DNA from 4 places in the Peribacillus sp. P4_D6 genome. Region 4 is predicted to be linked to each of the others. Evidence: riboswitches for the same ligand, from Rfam matches in the RefSeq annotation. Region 4 holds a riboswitch; each other region holds the start of a gene.
What was found. A riboswitch is a leader RNA that binds a small molecule or an ion and turns the genes downstream of it on or off. The one in region 4 is predicted to bind S-adenosylmethionine.
Positions count from the first base shown of each region.

Region 1: it holds a riboswitch for S-adenosylmethionine, as region 4 does, so the genes downstream of both, AC1DVB_RS06935 (sugar ABC transporter substrate-binding protein) here and AC1DVB_RS23910 (Na+/H+ antiporter NhaC family protein) in region 4, are expected to answer to the same signal.
Region 2: it holds a riboswitch for S-adenosylmethionine, as region 4 does, so the genes downstream of both, AC1DVB_RS15050 (methionine biosynthesis PLP-dependent protein) here and AC1DVB_RS23910 (Na+/H+ antiporter NhaC family protein) in region 4, are expected to answer to the same signal.
Region 3: it holds a riboswitch for S-adenosylmethionine, as region 4 does, so the genes downstream of both, AC1DVB_RS07960 (Fur-regulated basic protein FbpA) here and AC1DVB_RS23910 (Na+/H+ antiporter NhaC family protein) in region 4, are expected to answer to the same signal.

Region 1 covers NZ_JBFUIQ010000013.1:43,050-46,177, reverse strand. The annotation lists gene AC1DVB_RS06940 (GTPase domain-containing protein) at 1-1,103, shown strand, start outside; SAM riboswitch class I at 1,198-1,303, shown strand; gene AC1DVB_RS06935 (sugar ABC transporter substrate-binding protein) at 1,419-2,531, shown strand; gene AC1DVB_RS06930 (sugar ABC transporter ATP-binding protein) at 2,588-3,128, shown strand, end outside.
Region 2 covers NZ_JBFUIQ010000046.1:14,204-17,331, forward strand. The annotation lists gene metC (cystathionine beta-lyase) at 1-278, opposite strand, end outside; gene AC1DVB_RS15050 (methionine biosynthesis PLP-dependent protein) at 275-1,387, opposite strand; SAM riboswitch class I at 1,474-1,587, opposite strand; gene fumC (class II fumarate hydratase) at 1,914-3,128, shown strand, end outside.
Region 3 covers NZ_JBFUIQ010000016.1:28,738-31,865, forward strand. The annotation lists gene AC1DVB_RS07945 (DUF459 domain-containing protein) at 1-160, opposite strand, end outside; gene AC1DVB_RS07950 (GNAT family N-acetyltransferase) at 379-885, shown strand; gene AC1DVB_RS07955 (aspartyl-phosphate phosphatase Spo0E family protein) at 954-1,148, opposite strand; gene AC1DVB_RS07960 (Fur-regulated basic protein FbpA) at 1,401-1,589, opposite strand; SAM riboswitch class I at 1,765-1,869, opposite strand; TPP riboswitch at 2,027-2,132, shown strand; gene tenA (thiaminase II) at 2,230-2,919, shown strand; gene thiW (energy coupling factor transporter S component ThiW) at 2,935-3,128, shown strand, end outside.
Region 4 covers NZ_JBFUIQ010000158.1:679-3,806, reverse strand. The annotation lists gene AC1DVB_RS23910 (Na+/H+ antiporter NhaC family protein) at 1-1,308, opposite strand, end outside; SAM riboswitch class I at 1,499-1,606, opposite strand; gene AC1DVB_RS23905 (SOS response-associated peptidase) at 1,941-2,612, opposite strand; gene AC1DVB_RS23900 (hypothetical protein) at 2,672-2,827, opposite strand.

The DNA.
Region 1 (3,128 bases), on a different contig from region 4:
CATATTTCCCGAATGCGAAAGTGTTCGCTTTCTCCAAACATTATGACAGCAGGCAGCAATTGAAGGACCTTTCAGCCTTCCTTCAATCGAATTATCAAGATGATAATTGGAAGGAAAGAAGATCTGAAAAAATCCTGGCATTCATTCGTAAAACTTTATCTTATCTATTAGAAAAACGGACAGCCAATGAGCGGAAATGCGAGCATTCCATCTCTTGGAATGAGCAGATGGAAGTCAAACTGAATGGAGCGGTCAATCAACTGGCTGATCTGGAAAAAGAAAAAAGTGAAAATATCATAAGGTCGTATCGTTCGCTTAAGGACGAAGTGAAAAGTCAGCTTTATTCAAAAATTCCTGAATTACTGAGGGATTGCTCTAAATCGTTAACGGAAAGCAGTGATTTCAGTCAGGTCCATGTACAGTTAAACCAGGAAATGAATGAGCGGATTCAAAACTTCATTTCTGACAAGATCATGCCTCAATATTACCGTTCTCTTCAAGACTGGATTGCCAGTTCCCAAATGGAGTTCTCACAAAGCCAGCAGTTCATGGATGAGATGAGTGCCGGATTCAATGAATTATACAAAGAAGAACGGATTACACTGGCAGGTGACTTCAGGGTATTGGATGACTGGCGCCGTGATGCCGATCGGATGACAAGCAGTATCCGCATCGAAAACGTTAATATCCTTTTGCGCAGGACTCCATCACAATTGCTGCTTAAAGGAGCAGGTAAGCTATTTGGGGCGATACCGCAAAATAAGGCCAATATGTACAATCGTTACAAGAAATACCTGGAAAGTGAAGATTACCTGGATGTTGCCGAAATGATCACGGAACGTTTCCTAACCCAATTTGGATTGTTTGAAAAATCATTGGATCGGGACATCTCACTTTTCTATCGCAGTTCATTTGCCTTACTTCAAAAAACGATAGAGCAGACGCAGACTGAAATAAAAGACTACCAGGCTGCATTGGAGCATATGAAAGAAAATCCTGAGGTTTACCGTGATCCGATCACGTTGTTCGAAGTGAAATTAAGGCAGTTGGAGAGGCTTGAAAAAATCGAGAAAAAGCGTCTAGCCCAGCTCCAAAGAAAATAAAAATAACAGGAAACATTTCAAATATTCAAAAATCTATTGACTTTACGACTATATCCCTATAAAGTGATAATTACGAAAACGTAACACAATATATCTCTTATCAAGAGTGGCGGAGGGACTGGCCCTAAGATGCCCAGCAACCGTTCCATTAGGAATTGGTGCTAAATCCTGCAAAACAGAAATGTTTTGACAGATAAGAGAGGGACAAGTCTGCAAAACAGCCGATTAAACCTCTCTATATTAGAGAGGTTTTTATTTTGGGATTTACACCGACTTAACTGATAAGACTAATTAGAAAACATGGAGGAGAACAAGATGAGAAGGTCTATTAAAGGGATATTCATTTCTGCCATCGCTTCGGCTTTGCTTTTAACGGGTTGCTCTGCAGGGCAGAGTTCCACAGAATCGAAGAAAGAAGAAAAAGTATCATTTGAAAATGTCCCGGAGAGATTTGCTGATGGCGATGGAGCCAAAATCAAAGTGATCCGTAAAATTGGCGGTGATGATCATACTGCCCAATACCTGGCGGGGGCGAAAGAAGAAGGAGAAGCACTGGGGTTTCAAGTCGATACGTACACAGCCAATGGTGATACGGCTAAATTCCATGATGCGATAGCACAGGCTTTGGAGGAAGATTACGACGGCTATATCATTTCACATGGTGATGATGCCGCAACTGTAAATGACGTTCAGAAGTTGGTTGATGCAGGTAAAAGCGTTGTCACATTCGATTCAATAAGCGATCTATCTAAAATAGAGGGCGTGACATTAACTTCACAAGATGATGAAGCGCTGGCAACACTGGCTTTCGATAAACTGATAAAAGAACAGAAAGGTGAAGCGGCAATTGCATATCTTTGGGTGGATGGTTTTCCTCCAATGGTAAGAAGAAATGCAGTCTATCAGGAAAAACTAAAAGAAAATCCCGGGATTAAAGAAGTCGAAAGATTCGGAGTGGCATCCGCTGATACTTCGGTTCAGACACAAAATGCTGTAGCCGCAATGCTGAATAAATACCCTAAAGGTAAATTGGATGCCATTTTCGCAACATGGGATGCCTTTGCTATCGGTGCAGCCCGGGCGATTAAAGAAGCGGGCCGCAATGAAGTGAAGATATATGGAATTGATGTTTCGAATGCAGATCTCCAGGAAATCCAATCGGCTGATAGCTCATGGTCCTACACGGCAGCAGTCGATCCCAAGTTGATCGGTGCAGTGAATATGAGGATATTGGCTAAAAAATTAGCTGGCGAAGAAACGCCGCAAACATATGATTTGGAGGCATCACTCATTTCGCAAAAGCAAATCCAAGCTTCAAAAGAAGCGGTAAACATGGCAAACCTGTCTGATATTGTCGATGGCTGGGGTGTATCGGAGGAATTTGAAGAGGATTGGATGAAGGTTTTGAAAGATCATTATAAAAAATAAAAAGAGACACTCTCTTTCCAGCGAAGGGAGTGTCTATTCTATAAGGGGGAATGGACATGGGCAAGCAACTAGAAATGAGGAAGATTTCGATTGAATTTCCGGGGGTGAAGGCGCTGAGTGAAGTTGATTTTTCCGTACAATCAGGGACAGCCCACGCATTGGTCGGTGCAAACGGAGCAGGGAAATCGACGTTAATGAAAGTTTTATCGGGAGCCCATGTTCATTATTCAGGTGACATTTTTATTGATGGGATGAAGCGGGATATCCGCTCGCCAAAAGCCGCTCAGGAACAGGGCATTCAAATAGTTCATCAGGAAGTGGATACCGCCCTCATCCCTTATTTAACAGTTGGGGAAAATGTAATGTTGAATGATATGGTCCAAAACATGGGAAAAAAACAAAGGGTACATTGGAAAGAACTGCACAACAAAGCCACTTCTATTCTTGAAGATATGAAAATTCATGTCCCTTCGAAAAAGTTGGTTAGAGACCTGACCTTGGCTGAAAAACAGATGGTCCTGATAGCAAGAGCCGTTTCGACAGAATGCAAATTCCTGATTCTCGACGAGCCAACTGCTCCGTTAAGTCATACGGAGA
Region 2 (3,128 bases), on a different contig from region 4:
CCAGCAGACAATAGCAGGAAGGCTGTTGAAATGGCAGCCATACCTGATGAAAAGGCAAAGCCGTGAGTGCCTTCCTCAAGTTCGGCAATGATGTCTTCAAGTGCCTCGCGGGTTGGGTTCCCGCTTCTGCTGTAGTCATATTTGCCGAATTGATCGATATCGGATTGATGGAAAGTCGATGCATGCTGGATGGGGACGCTCACACCGCCCGTTGCCGGATCGAATTTATGTTGATTATGAAGTAATTTTGTTTCAAAGCTAAAATCATGATCTGTCATCGTAGTGCCTCCCTTTTTACATGTGCGAATGCTTGCTGCAAGTCACCAATCAAATCTTCGCTATCCTCGATGCCAACGGAGAAGCGGAGCAGTCGATTACAAACACCGTTTGCCGTTCTGACCTCAAGCGGTATATCGGCATGTGTTTGTGTGGCAGGATAGGTGATGAAGCTTTCAACCCCTCCCAGGCTTTCTGCAAAGGAAATTAATGAGAGCGATTGTAAAAATGGGTTGACCGCCGCTTCATCAATGATGCGGAAAGAAATCATGCCGCCTCGGCCTGGATACAATACGTCCGTAACACAATCATGCTCCGATAAGTAATCTACAAGTATCTTGGCATTCTTTTCATGACGCTCCATCCGCAATGCCAGGGTTTTCATTCCGCGCATCAACAGCCATGAATCAAATGGGCTCAAGACAGCTCCAGTGCCATTATGATGGAAGGCAAGTGCATCACATAATTCAGCGCCGCTAGCAACGATCAGTCCGGCGAGCACATCATTATGACCACCGAGATACTTGGTTGCACTGTGGATCACAATATCAGCTCCAAGCAAGATGGGTTGTTGAATAAGAGGCGTGTAAAAAGTGTTATCAACGATTAGCAATAAATTATATCGTTTAGCCAATGCGGCAACGGCGCTAATATCCGTTTGCTGCATAAGAGGGTTAGTGGGAGTTTCGATGAAGATGGCTTTCGTGTGAGGAGTGATGGCTTTTTCGATATCCTCCAAACAACAAGTGTTTACATAGTCACACTGCAATCCCCATTTTTTAAAACCTTGTTCTAACAGCCGATATGTACCGCCATAAAGATCTTCACTGACAATCCACGCATCCCCGGATTTAAAAAGGGCGAGTATAGTGGAGATGGCGGCCATTCCTGAACTGCAGGCATAGCCTTGGTCTCCTTTTTCCAGATCGGCGATGGATCGCTCCAATAGCTGGCGGGTAGGGTTACCTGTCCTTGTGTAGTCGAATCCCGTCGATTGACCGATTCCTTCGTGGCGAAAAGCTGTTGAAAAGTATACCGGCGGATTGACTGTTCCTGTCGCCGTTTCACTGCGATTTCCTAATTGAGCAAGATATGTTTCAGGTTTATACATGGTTTTCACTGCTCCTTTGAGTTAAATAAAATAAAAAAAAGTCTTCTTTAAGAAGAAGACTTTGATTAAGTAGGGACGAGTCATTCTTCTTATCTTCCAAGTTCATAAACTTGTGGAATTAGCACCTTTTCATTGGTTTGAAACAAATGAAGGTTGCTGAGGTGTCATCGGGCCATTCCCTCTACCTCTCTCGATAAGAGTTTAGATTATTCAATTTCTTTTGAATTTACTATATATACAAAACACTGTCAAGGACATTTTGGGGGTGATGATGTGTTGGCGTTCATGGCCAGGTCAATTGAAGCCTAGCGGTGCCTACACTTTATGTGTCAAAAAAGAATATCCAAATTTTCATCTAAATATGAATGGCCTAGGATTTTTCAGAAATATGGAAAGGGTCAGCGGGATATTTTTGCTTTAAAATAATAAAGTTTGTACAATGTATGGAGAGAAAGAATAATCCGACATTATTCATTTCATATGCAAAAATTCTTCAATGAATAGTGCAAACTTAGGAGGAGAACACATGGAATACAGAATCGAACGTGATACGATGGGTGAAGTGAAAGTTCCTGCTGATAAATATTGGGGAGCACAAACTGAGAGAAGCCGTAACAATTTCAAAATCGGTAACGAAAAAATGCCGATTGAATTGGTTCGTGCATTTGCATACGTTAAACAAGCTGCTGCAAAGGTGAACTATGATCTTGGCGATCTTTCCGAAGTTAAAAAGAACGCCATCGTCAAGATTTGCGGCGAAATCCTTGAAGGTACGCTTGATGAACATTTCCCGCTTGTAGTTTGGCAAACGGGAAGCGGTACGCAAAGTAATATGAATGTGAATGAAGTGGTCGCTAACAAAGGGAATGAATGGTTAAAAGAAAATGGTGAATCGGAAATCCTTCACCCGAATGATGATGTTAACAAGGCACAAAGCTCAAATGATACTTTCCCGACTGCCATGCATATTGCAGCCTTTATGGAAGTCGCTGAAAAATTGGTTCCTGCCATCAAAGCACTTCGTGATACATTCGATACAAAAGAAAAAGAATTTTGGGATGTCGTGAAAATCGGCCGGACACATCTTCAAGATGCTACACCCTTAACATTAGGACAAGAAATTTCCGGTTGGAAAGCGATGCTCGATAAAGATTTGGCGATGATTGAGGAAAGCAGCCAAAAACTATTGAACCTTGCTCTAGGCGGAACGGCTGTAGGAACCGGAATCAATACAAAGAAAGAATTCCCGGGACTTTCTGCCAAACAAATTGCAGCGGATACAGGATATCCTTTTGTCACATCTGATAATAAGTTCCATGCATTGACTAGCCATAACGAAATCGTCTACGCACACGGTGCTTTGAAAGCATTGGCGGCAGATTTAATGAAAATTGCGAACGATGTCAGATGGCTTGCAAGTGGACCGAGAAGCGGAATCGGAGAAATTGCCATTCCGGAAAACGAGCCGGGCAGCTCCATCATGCCAGGTAAAGTCAATCCGACCCAAAGTGAAGCGCTTACCATGATTGCGACACAAATCGTGGGTAACGATGCTACAATTGGCTTTGCAGCAAGCCAAGGTAACTTTGAATTGAATGTATTCAAACCAGTCATCATCTATAACTTCCTGCAAACGGTCAAATTATTGACGGAAGGCATTCATTCCTTCAACGATAATTGTGCGGTTGGCATCACTGCAAATGAAGATAAGATCAAAGAAAATGTAGAGCGTTCCCTTATG
Region 3 (3,128 bases), on a different contig from region 4:
CATCTATATATCCTTCCCCGTCCTTATCCCCTTTTCCATAGGTTAATGAATCTCCAAAAGCCATGACCCTTTGCACGTCTTCCGACTCCGAGGCCTGAAATTCATATGCAGCAAAACATATAAACAGTACGATAATCAATATACCTGCCAATTTTTTCATTTGGTTCTCCTCTTGTTTTTTACTAGAAGTATTTAATCTTTTTCATACCCAAAAAATCTGCAGTACTAACATAAAAAAGAATTGTCAGATAAAGAATAAAAAGTGTATGATAATATAAAACTTTCAATGGATTGGGTTTCATTCAACGTCCCTAAAACCAAAAACGGGATTACCCTTCATTCTGGAGATTGAATAAATGATAGTTAGGAGTTTAAATCATGGAAGAACACATAGAGTTTAGAGAGGCAGAACTATCTGATCTACCCAGAATTGTTGAAATATATAATTCGACAATTGCTTCAAGGATGGTCACGGCAGATACGGAACCTGTATCCGTCCAATCGAGGGTTAAATGGTTTGAGGAACATCATTCAGAAAGTAGACCGCTATATATCATTACTATAGAAGGGAAAACCGCTGGATGGATGAGCTTTCAATCCTTTTATGGCCGACCGGCATATAATTCCACTGCCGAAATCAGCATTTACATTGATGATTATTTCCGGGGAAAAGGAATTGGACAAATTTCGATTCGAAAGGCAATTGAATTGAGTCCAAAATTAGGTGTTAAGACTTTATTGGGTTTCATTTTCGCCCATAATACACCAAGCCTTAAGCTTTTTTCTAAATTCGGGTTTGAAGAATGGGCACATTTACCTCAAGTTGCCGAGATGGATGGCATTGAGCGGGATTTGATCATTCTAGGTAAACGTGTCGATATTTAAATATAATTCTTTAGAGCTATTGCCTTGAGCAGTAGCTTTTTTAGATTAATACAGGTCGAATTGCTAATTTAAAAATACCTATATGCTTCTTGAAGGGAAAAATATTCAGAATCTCTTTTACTTGCTAACGCATTCAATAGCGTATCCAATTCTTGACTGGCTTGAACAGTCAGCAGACTTGTTAAGCCGTAAATCGCTCCCAACTTTATCATTTCCTGTCTCTTCTCTTCTACTTTTTCTATAGTTACCTTACGGCAAGGCATTATAGTCACCTCCCATTTATTCAATATTTTTACACTTTCATCATAATGAAACTACTAGTTAAAATCAACTATTTCTCAGAAATTAAATGTGTTATTTTATAGGTCAAATGTGACAAAACACCTATTTTGTTATTTAATTATGTATAATTTGTGTCGTTTTCTAATAAACGCAAAAAAAGCATCCACTAGTGTAGACTGTGAATGCTTACATCATATCCCTTATCCAAAAAACCAAATATTGTATTTCACTTACTATGTCATCCATTCAGAAGGTGACTCGTTATTAGGTCTATTTATAACAATCTTATATTCATCTTCAAGTACTTTTAATGGGGCATCATAAAGGTGCCTTTCATCAGAGGTTTTGTATACTCCATTGGACAATAGCTCTTCAATGAGTTTTGCCTTCCTCTGTTCAATCCTCTTAAATAATTCTGCCATGTAAATGGCTCCTTTCCTAGTCATCCTAGAGCCTGCTTCTAGTTAGCTAAACTTTATCAACTTATTTGATTTCACCAAATTATATATACCTTTTCTAGTATGTCACTAAACGTTATTTCCCAAAAATAAAAGCCCCTTCTAATTTAAGAAGAGGCTGACAGTTTCCGTACGGCTCTTCTTATCTTCCAAGCATATGCTTGTTGGATTTAGCACAGTTCCCAAAACGGGTCCGCTGCCGAGGTTTCTTAGGGCCAAGTCCCTCCACCTCTCTGGATAAGAATTCGATATATAATGATGTAGAAATGATTCTATCCTAATAATCTTCAAAAGTCAATTACCTGGTTCTCCCTTTTTTCCTGGACATAAAGTGATTCCTCTTTCAAATACGGGTTGCATTTTCTTGTCTTTCTGATATGATGTCAGTAATTACATACAATTCACACCACTAGGGGAGTCTTTTTTTAAGACTGAGATGGAATTAGTTCCGGACCCTTTGAACCTGAACCGGCTCATACCGGCGGAGGGAAGTGGATGATATCGTCCATTTACAGACTATATCCATCTACCCCGTTCCGTATTCAGGAACGGGGTTTTTTTATTTAACAAAGGCAAAGGGAGCCATTCTATAGGAGGATGAACAATGGAGAATACAAAATTAGAAACATTCAGTGATAGACTGCATGCACGGGCAAAAGAGATTTGGAAAAGGAATCATTCACATCCCTTTGTCCAGGCAATTGGAAACGGCACACTTCCTGAAAAGAAATTTGCCTATTACCTGAAGCAGGACTATGTCTATCTCATGGATTATTCCAAGCTCTTTGCTTTAGGTGTCATCAAAGCCCATAACATCGAAACCATGGCAAAATTTGCGAGCATTTTAAATGAAACCCTTCAAGTGGAAATGGATATTCATCGGCATTATGCTTCCGAATTCGGGATCAGCTCCAAGGAATTGGAAAATACAGAACCTACTCCAACCACTCTAGCCTATACAGGTTACATGCTAAATGCAGCTCAGCATGGGACTTTGGCAGACTTGATCGCCTGTCTTCTGCCTTGCGCTTGGGATTATTATGAAATCGGTTTGCTATTAAAAGAACAAAATGGAGCAGCACTGGAAAACAATCGCTACGCAGATTGGATAAGGTCCTATTCATCTCCTGAATTCGGGGAAGCACACAAGTGGCTGATCGCTTTGTTGGAAGAATTGACGGAAGGCATGCCTGAAAAGGAACTTCTTAGATTAGAAAAGCACTTTTTGGTTACTTCCCGATATGAATATTTATTCTGGGACATGGTTCAAAATGAGCAGGATTGGCCTCTGTAGGTGGTTGACATGAGGATGAACCCTATCAAGAAACTGACATTGACTGCCATGATCACGGCTTTAACGACGCTTACCAGTTCATTTATTTTCATCCCTGCAGGATTTGCAAAAATCTTTCCTATTCAACATCTGGCAAATGTCCTGACGGCGGTTCTATTGGGGCCTGCATATGCGGTGACACAAGCTTTTTTAGTTTCCATCATTAGAAA
Region 4 (3,128 bases):
ACGTTTCTTCATTTCATCATTTCCCGGCTGAAACCGTGGAAAACCAATCAGGATGGCAATGATGCCACAAAGTCCAATCAGGATTGGGTAATATGAATACGGCAAGATGCTTAACGGAGAAATTTTTGCTACCCCTGCTGCAACAAGCAGTTGTGCTCCATATGGGATCAACCCTTGGATACAACATGCAAAAATGTCAAGGACGCTCGCCGATTTTCGCGGATCAATCCCATATTTTTCAGAAATATTTTTGGCAAGTGGCCCGGCAATGATAATCGAAATCGTGTTATTTGCCGTTGAAAGGTTCGTTAAACCAACAAGCCCCGCAATGCTGAATTCCGCCCCTTTTTTCGATTTGCTATTTCGTGTCACTAGGTGGAGTAAATAGTCAATGCCACCATTATGTTTGATTACAGCTACCATACCTGCAATTAAAATGGCAAGGAAGGAGATTTCATACATTCCCGCCATTCCTTCTCCAACTTTTTGAATGATACCCAACGGTTGATAACTACCATCAGCCAAGCCGATGATTCCGGCAAATACGATTCCTATGGAAAGGACCAAGAACACATTGACTCCTGCCAATGCAGTGACCAATACGCAAAGATACGGAAGAATCTTCACCCAATCATAAGACTGTTGGGAAATGTCAGCCTGTTCACCCATCGTTAAAATTCCTAGGATGGCACATGTGATGATGGCTGCAGGTAAAACGATGAAAAAATTCACTTTAAACTTATCKTTCATTTTCGTTCCCTGAGTTCGGACAGCAGCGATTGTCGTATCTGAAATGAATGAAAGGTTATCCCCAAACATCGCACCACCAATAACGGCTGCCATTGAAAGGGCAAGTGAAATATCAGTTTGTTCACTAATCCCTACCCCGATAGGTGCCAGGGCAACGATCGTTCCCATGCTTGTCCCCATGGATAGAGAAATAAAACATGRGATGATGAAAATCCCCACCATTAATAGATTTTGGGGGAAAACAGCTAAGGCAAGATTCACGGTTGATTCAACTGCCCCCATGCCATTGGCAACTTCGGCAAAAGCGCCGGCCAAAAGGAAAATGATAACCATTAACATAATATTGGCGTCCCCGGCACCTTTACAGAAGATATCAACCTTTTCATTGAATGTCTCTTTCCGATTCATCGCCAATGCAGCTGCCGATGCAATGGAAATCGCTACAATCACCGGAAATGAATAAAAATCTTTAGTGATGATTCCGGATCCAATAAATAAAATTAAAAATACGACAAATGGGATCAATGCCCATGGATTCCCTTTATTGTTTGCACTCATGATGTACACCTCTTTTTATTTTTCCCGCGACATGTGTCACAGCTCTTATTCTATTAACAGTTTTCGCAAATAACTCCAATTTGAACCTACCTGATTTTCCAGTCATGGAGCTGTAGCAAAAAACTGGCATAAAAAAAGACCCCTTCTATTTAATAACAAGAAGAGGTCTTTTAATTTATAAAAAACACCCTCCTTATCTTTCAGGCGAAAATCAGCCTGCTGGATTTGGCACAGCACTCCATTTAAGTCCGCTGCCGAGACATCTTCGGGCCAGTCCCTCCGTCTCTCTTGATAAGAAGATTACATTATATAATTATTTAAAAATTACGATGCCTGCCAGAAAAGTACCACGCTGGAAACTTGCCTGAGTTCGTGACATCGAAAGTCGTTTTGAAAAGCAAATATAACAGTACAGCATTTTGTCTATTTTCGCAAGGGTTAATTTTTAAAGTGTTTCACATGCACTCCTTACTGTTTATAAAGAGATCTAAGTTGATTGGAGCGGGTGTGCGAGACTCCTGGGGGAAAAGCGAGTGCCTTGAGGCGACGTCAAATTGTAAAAACCATAAAAAAAATGCAGACAAACTCGATCTTCATCGAGTTGTCTACATTCTGAGAGGTATAATGACCTCTCAGCAAATTTGTTGGATTAGGTTAGGTGAATTATTTTTAGTCGAGTTCACATCATTCGATACTTCAAATGCTTCCATCTGTTCCGAATCGAATGATTTTAAATACTGTTGCAGATATGCAGGATCATTAATGGAAGGATTCAACCAATCTTTTTCATCTTCTGGTTTTAGGATGACAGGCATGCGGTCATGAATGCTGGTCATTAGCTCATTTGGCACAGTTGTTATAACAGAGCACGAATAGATGCTGATGCCTTCAGGAGATTTCCAGGATTCCCAGAGACCGGCCATTCCAAATGGAGCATGATTCTTCAGTTTTATCCGCATCGGTATTTTTCTTTCTGGTGTCTTCTTCCATTCATAAAAAGAGTCAGCGATTATCAAGCATCTCTTCTTCTTATACGCATTCCTGAAGCTTGCTTTCTCAGCAATGGTTTCCGCTCTGGCATTGATCATTTTGTAGCCCGCTTTTTCGTCTTTTGCCCAGAAAGGAATGAGTCCCCACCGAAGATATCCAAGTCGGTTCCTTACCCCGTCATTAATGACGGAGAGCACGGATTGGGAGGGAGCAATATTGTAGCTGAATTGGTATTCCTCATCAAATGACCCTTGGATATCAAACCGTTCTTTTATTTCTTCTATGTCAGTGAAAAGAGTGAAACGTCCACACATAATATCGCCACCGTATTAAGATTTATTACAGTGTATCAAATGGAATGGGCAGGCACAAATCAGCTTTCTAAAATCCTGATATCAGTAAATGGTTGATTAAATAATTCGCTGGAAATCAAAAGAGTGCCAAGGACTTCTCTTTCATCTTCAGCTTTAATGATTTCCGACAAAATTAAGGTACTGCCATTCCTGACCGTTACTTTATATTCATTCATGGAATCCCTCCTCAAAAGGCTAGATGGTTGTTATTATAAACCAAAAACCCACAAGTATCAGTATTGAACTTAGCAGAGGCATGGAAAATTCACATGCCTTTATACTTTAAATGGTTAGTCGAACGAAGCAATGCCAAGGACCATGAATCCTTGTGAAGGAGGCGCAAAAAACTGTCCATGAATGATTCATGGACAGTCTGGGGGCTTTAAAGGTTTTTCGCTTCAATATTGAAGATAACATTAAGGAAAGCCCCAACAGTCGATACGAAAAGAAACGCTCTTTCTGGGAAGACCGAATTGG